2 regions of the Brevibacillus sp. IT-7CA2 genome follow, and region 2 is predicted to be linked to the other one. Evidence: a T-box and tRNA genes for the amino acid it is inferred to sense, from the RefSeq annotation. Region 2 holds a T-box; the other holds one or more tRNA genes.
The links. A T-box is a leader RNA that pairs with one kind of tRNA and senses whether it is charged. The one in region 2 lies ahead of serS (serine--tRNA ligase), so its partner is inferred to be a tRNA-Ser.
Positions count from the first base shown of each region.

Region 1: it encodes a tRNA-Ser, which carries the amino acid that the T-box ahead of serS (serine--tRNA ligase) is inferred to sense. The anticodon was not compared.

Region 1 covers NZ_CATKQT010000011.1:727,461-730,870, reverse strand. Annotated here, with positions in the region: gene thiM (hydroxyethylthiazole kinase) at 1-768, shown strand, start outside; tRNA gene ACM6JA_RS10075 (tRNA-Ser) at 1,655-1,747, shown strand; tRNA gene ACM6JA_RS10070 (tRNA-Glu) at 1,756-1,829, shown strand; tRNA gene ACM6JA_RS10065 (tRNA-Val) at 1,892-1,967, shown strand; tRNA gene ACM6JA_RS10060 (tRNA-Leu) at 1,977-2,063, shown strand; tRNA gene ACM6JA_RS10055 (tRNA-His) at 2,081-2,156, shown strand; gene ACM6JA_RS10050 (glyoxalase superfamily protein) at 2,238-2,606, opposite strand; gene ACM6JA_RS10045 (EamA family transporter) at 2,951-3,410, opposite strand, start outside.
Region 2 covers NZ_CATKQT010000007.1:4,016-7,425, forward strand. Annotated here, with positions in the region: gene ACM6JA_RS04425 (D-alanyl-D-alanine carboxypeptidase family protein) at 1-191, shown strand, start outside; gene pdxS (pyridoxal 5'-phosphate synthase lyase subunit PdxS) at 298-1,182, shown strand; gene pdxT (pyridoxal 5'-phosphate synthase glutaminase subunit PdxT) at 1,193-1,768, shown strand; T-box leader at 1,901-2,126, shown strand; gene serS (serine--tRNA ligase) at 2,180-3,410, shown strand, end outside.

The DNA.
Region 1 (3,410 bases), on a different contig from region 2:
GAGGAAAATCCACTTGTACATAACATGACGAACGTAGTAGTCACGAACTTTACAGCGAATGGCTTGTTAGCACTTGGTGCATCACCTGTCATGGCGTATGCCAAACAAGAGGTGGCAGACATGGCAAAGATCGCCGGAGCTCTTGTATTGAACATAGGGACATTGAATGAGCATGAGATCGAAGCGATGCTGATCGCAGGAAAATCGGCGAATCAGCATGGCGTTCCTGTTTTGTTTGATCCAGTGGGAGCGGGAGCAACATCGTACCGAACCGAAACAAGTCAACATCTTGCGCAGGAACTGGATCTTACCCTCATTAGAGGAAATGCTGCCGAGATTGCCAATGTCATCGGGGAGCGTTGGGAGATTAAAGGTGTAGATGCGAAGGAATCGGGCGGAGATGTCGCGGACCTAGCGAGAGCAGCAGCGAAAAAGCTAAGGACAATCGTTGCGATTACAGGCAAGGTCGATGTGATTTCGGATGGAGAAACGACTTACTCGATCCATAATGGTCATCCAATCTTAACGAAGGTGACCGGAACTGGCTGTTTGTTAACGTCTGTTATGGGAGCGTTTGCAGCCATTGCAAATGACAAGCTGATCGCAGGTGCTGCAGCATTGGTATGCTACGGTGTTGCTGCGCAGCTGGCAGCAGAGAAAGCAGCAGGAGTAGGTCCAGGCAGTTTCCAAGTCGAATTTTTGAATGCCTTGCATAACTTGACCGCAGACGATGTTCGCCGTTTTGGGTACATCGAAAAAAAACAATAAAAATTCCCCTTTAAAAAAGGGGAGACAAATGGCCGTAGAACGATTAAGCTAGATATGTTAGACAGTAGCTGTAATTTCGTAGTGAATAAGACAGCAGCTTCTTCTGGTGCTCTGATAGTGCTAGGAATATAAATTCTACTTGATCAGCATCGAATGGACGGACATAAAAACGGGAAATACCATGACAAATAATTTCTCTCTTTAACGTCAGCGCCACACTGGCGTCTGTTCGTATGTGCAATTCCACGCTGCGTACCCTCCTTGGACATTCAATAGAGTACCAAAAAAATACAAGGAAAAACAAGGTAATTATGTCTGATTCATGTCCAAGTTGTTACCGTTTTTTGGATGAAAATTGACGAGGAAAACGATTCAGATATAACTAGCGGGGATTGTTGGGAAAGCATCCTGTTCGAGAGAAAAAATTCGAGATGAGTCCGGCCATTCTCCCTTTTTCCGTTGAGTTATTTACTTTATTTCGAAGGCAGCGTACGAGCTCCTGATCGCAATGACAAGAAAAATAGCCGTGCTTTTGATAGCAATCATCATGCCTCTTGCAGCATCTGTCGACGTCATCAATCGGAGCACCCGGCCCGGAGCATCCAGGCCCACACCAGTTTCCGTACAAACAGGGGAAGCCTACTGAACGGCGTTTTCTTTTTGACAACTGACATCACTCCGTCTTGTAAAGGAATACTACTTGTATCATATTGAACAGAACGTGAAGTTGCTTTAGGCAATCTCCCTTTTTTCTTTTTGAATGAAAAACACCTAAGATTGATGAAACGACGGTAGTACGAGGGGAAAACTTTCAAAATATCACTTGAAATCATGTTGTGAATATGATAGATTAATTCTTGCCGAAGCGAACGCTTGCAGGCTCGATGGATGGATGTCCGAGCGGCCGAAGGAGCACGATTGGAAATCGTGTAGGCGGTGTCGAACCGTCTCGTGGGTTCAAATCCCACTCCATCCGCCATCATACTTGGCCCGTTGGTGAAGCGGTTTAACACAGCAGCCTTTCACGCTGTCATACAGGGGTTCGAATCCCCTACGGGTCACTTTATACCCCACAAAGTGAAGTGAATGCTTTGCGGGGGCCTCAACAACTGGTTTGGGGTATGGAGGCTTAGCTCAGCTGGGAGAGCATCTGCCTTACAAGCAGAGGGTCGGCGGTTCGATCCCGTCAGCCTCCACCATTTTTATATGCGGTCGTGGCGGAATTGGCAGACGCGCTAGATTCAGGTTCTAGTGGTGGCAACACCGTGGAGGTTCAAGTCCTCTCGACCGCACCAAGCAAACCCTATATATGGCGGTCGTGGCGAAGGGGTTAACGCACCGGATTGTGGCTCCGGCACTCGTGGGTTCAAGTCCCATCGATCGCCCCATATATGTTCAAAATGTAAAATGAAAATAGCCCAGCGGTGGCTCCTGTAAAGGAACTCCGGCTGGGCTTTCTTTATATCCGTCTACGATTGAGCAACAGGCTGATAAAAATGAAGGCGATTGCCAAAAGGATCGGTCACGCTCACTTCACTCGTTCCCCACGGCGTCTCCTCTAGACCGGGACGAGCGTACTTATATCCTTGACGCAACAGTGACTGATGAAAAAGCTCGATGTTCTCTACCTGTACGCGAATCGCTGAGCCAGGACAAGCATCCCCGTGATGTTCGGATAGATGAAGCGTGCACGATGGAGAAGAAATTTGCATGTACAACGGAAAGTGATCCTCGTAACGATGCTCCCAATCAATCTGAAAACCTAGAAACTCCACATAAAACTCTCTTGCCTTCTCAACGTTAAACATACGAAAAATCGGCGTTATGTTCTGATTCATTTGCCTAGAAACCTCCGGATTGTATTGAGGGAAGCGAGGTGCACCCCTTCGTGAAAAATAGTTCGGACAAGCACTTGTGCAATCGTGTGCATGCCGGATTCAGTTGCGGGAAATTCTTCTAATCGATCCTTGTAAGCAGCTTGTATCTTCTGAGGTTGTTCGTGTAATAAGGTGACGAGCACTTCGAGATTCGGTGGCGGTGTATCCCAGTCAGCAGTCTTTGCAAATAGATTCGAGTCAGTGAATCTACCTTCCTTCTATAGAGAAGGGGGTGTATCAACAAAAAAGCGTGCAGAACCAGCTCGTCTGCACGCTTTTTTGTATGCTGTGTATAGGAAACGGCACTACATTCTTTCCTGCTCGAGGGTGTGAGAAGGGGAGAATAGTTTCCGCCATTTTACTTGCGGTACACAAATGGCAGCGAGGATCATGAATACGCCACCCCATTGAGGGAGAGATACAGTCTCTTGAAGCACGAAACTCGACAAGAGCACGACTGTAGGCAATTCGACTGCACTTAAAATGGTAGCCAGTCCATTGCCGATCCGCGGAACACCGACAGCCAAACAGAAGATAGGGATGACCGAACCGAAGATCGCAACCAAAAGACCGAGCGGCAGCAAACCTTGCAGAAGCTGACCATTTACCAGGAAAGTCGGTGGATAAACGATCGAGAGCATCAGGGCAGCCATACTAATCGAAATCGCGCTTCGCAAGTATGGATCCATTCCAGGGAGAATTCGCCCGCTGAAGAAAATAACCAAGGCAAAGGTCGCGCCCGACATCAGACCGAAGATCAGTCCG
Region 2 (3,410 bases):
TTGTCGGTAAGATCGTCTTGAAAGAAGAAGGTACGAAGGAAACGGATTACTTGCAGCCTGAAGACGCAGCAAAAGCAGGCGTGGATATCGTAGCAGGGCAGGCAGTAGAGGAAGCCAGCTGGATTCGTCTGTTCTTCCGTAGCATCATAGAGTTTTTCAGCAATTTGTTTAGCAGTGGAACAGGAAATTAAATAACTATTGTTTTCCCCTACATCTATCGTTTACAATGACGGTAACAGGAACCATAACACCACATAACAGTTTCGGTTCTGACTCATGATGTAGGGGGTATTTGTAATGGTACAAGTAGGAACATCCCGCGTTAAAAGAGGTATGGCTGAAATGCAAAAAGGCGGCGTTATTATGGACGTCGTAAATGCTGAACAAGCGAAAATTGCAGAAGCAGCGGGTGCTGTTGCTGTAATGGCTTTGGAGCGTGTACCGTCTGACATTCGTGCAGCTGGTGGAGTTGCGCGTATGGCGGACCTTAGCATTGTGGAGGAAGTACTGAATTCTGTTTCGATCCCTGTTATGGCAAAAGCTCGTATCGGTCATTTTGTTGAAGCGCGTGTTCTTGAGTCTCTGGGTGTAGATTATCTCGATGAGAGTGAAGTACTCACTCCAGCAGATGACTTGTACCATATCAATAAAAAAGAGTTCACGGTACCGTTTGTATGTGGCGCCCGTGATCTGGGTGAAGCTCTCCGTCGTATCGGGGAAGGTGCATCCATGATCCGCACAAAAGGTGAGCCAGGAACCGGAAACATTGTAGAGGCTGTTCGTCATATGCGCACGATGATGTCCCAAATCCGCAAAGTGCAAGCCATGTCCTACGATGAACTGATGGCGGAAGCCAAAAACCTGGGTGCCCCATACGAACTGCTTGAAGAGGTACACAAAACAGGTAAGCTGCCAGTCGTAAACTTCGCAGCAGGTGGAGTAGCAACACCAGCAGATGCTGCCCTGATGATGCAATTGGGCTCCGATGGCGTGTTTGTAGGCTCTGGTATCTTTAAATCAGAGAATCCAGAGAAGTTTGCTCGCGCGATTGTGGAAGCGACCACCCACTACACGGATTACGAACTGATTGCTCGCGTATCCAAAGGCTTGGGGACGGCAATGCCAGGAATCGAAATCTCCAAGATTCGTGAAGCTGATCGCATGCAAGAACGCGGCTGGTAAGGTGAGTAGCATGAAAATCGGCGTACTCGCTCTACAAGGAGCTGTAGCAGAACATGTGCGAATGCTAGAAGAGGTTGGTGCCACAGCTGTCCCGGTCAAAAAAGTAGAAGAACTGGATGACCTCGACGGGCTGATCATTCCCGGCGGAGAAAGCACCACGATTAGCAAGCTGATGCACAAGTACGGATTCATGGAGGCGGTTCAAGAGTTCGGTAAGGCGAACAAGCCGATCTTCGGAACTTGCGCAGGAGCGATCCTTCTGGCAAAACAGATTCAAGGACAAGACGATTGCCATTTAGGGTTGATGGAGATCAAAGTCGAGCGGAATGCTTTTGGTCGCCAAAAGGAGAGCTTTGAAGCCTTGATGCCTGTTGCGGGTGTGGCGGCAGATTACCCGGCAGTGTTCATCAGAGCACCGTATATCATGGAAGTGGGAGAGAACGGTCAAATCTTGGCCAAGCACGAAGACAAGATTGTTGTCGCCCGGAGCGGTCACTATTTGGCAGCAGCCTTTCACCCAGAATTGACTGAAGATACAAGACTGCACAAATACTTCCTCGACATGGTCAAGGAATACAGAAGCTAGCTAGCTGTCATACTGGAAGATCGGCCGTAAAAAAGGCGCCGATCTTCTTTTTTTCTGAAAAGATCGAGGCGGGCTACTCTTTACATACGTATAGATCCTGTAGTACAGTTAACAATAATAGTATTCATGAATAAGAATGCGATGATGAGAACAAGTACTTCACAAGAGCCAGGCCTAGAGAGTCGGTGGTAGGTGCGAACCGATCCGGTTATGTGAAGGAATCCATCTCGGAGTGGCAAAGGAACAACAACTTTGTCCGGAACCGTCCCGTTATGACGGAAGAGTGGGCATATGCATGAAGGATTGCTGCATGTGTCAACGAGGGTGGCAACGCGGGTATACAACACTCGTCCCTTACCAGGGGACGGGTGTTTTTTGTTTTTTTTCAATACGATTCGGAGGGATTCACACATGTTGGACGTAAAAGTATTACGCCAGGATTTGGAAGAAGTAAAACGCCGTTTGGCTCACCGCAATGAAGATATTTCTGCGTTGGATCAATTCGTGGAAGTAGATGAAAAGCGTCGCCAAATCATCCAAGAAGCAGAAGCGCTGAAAAATAAGCGTAACACGGTATCCGAGCAAGTAGCGGTTATGAAACGCAATAAGGAAAATGCAGACCATCTGATCGCTGAAATGAAAGAAGTAAATGAGCGCATCAAGGCTTTGGATGAAGAGCTGCGTCAACTGGATGAGCAGCTGGAGTTCATTTTGCTGAGCCTCCCGAACCTGCCGCACGAAAGCACGCCGATCGGTACGACAGAAGACGATAACGTGATTGCCTGGACATGGGGAGAGCCACGTGCATTTGACTTCGAGATTAAGCCTCACTGGGAGCTGGCTAGCCAAGCAGGCATTCTCGATTTTGAAACGGCGGCAAAAGTAACAGGAAGCCGTTTTGTTTTCTATAAAGGCTTGGGCGCACGTCTGGAGCGCGCACTGATGAACTTCATGATGGATCTGCACTCGAATGAACATGGCTATGAAGAAGTGATCCCACCGTATATCGTCAACCGTACGAGCATGACGGGAACGGGTCAATTGCCTAAGTTCGAAGAGGATGCATTCAAAATTGAGGGACCAGATTACTTCCTGATTCCAACTGCAGAGGTACCGGTCACCAATATGCATCGTGATGAAATCATGGATGGAGCGGATCTCCCTCGCTACTACACTGCTTTCAGCGCATGTTTCCGTTCGGAAGCGGGTTCTGCTGGCCGTGATACGCGTGGGTTGATTCGTCAGCATCAATTCAACAAAGTTGAGCTGGTGAAATTCGTGAAACCAGAAGAGTCTTATGACGAACTCGACAAACTGGTGAAAAACGCTGAAAAGGTGCTTCAATTGCTTGGAGTGCCATACCGTGTCCTGAGCATGTGCACAGGTGATCTAGGATTTACGGCTGCGAAGAAATTCGACCTGGAAGTTTGGATTCCGAGCGGCGGCACATACCGTGAAATCTCGTCTTGCTCGAACTTTGAAGATTTCCAAGCGCGTCGTGCCAATATCCGTTTCCGTCGCGATACGAAATCGAAACCGGAATTTGTGCATACATTGAATGGTTCTGGTTTGGCGATTGGACGTACAGTAGCAGCGATCTTGGAAAACTACCAAGAGGCAGACGGAACAATCGTGATTCCAG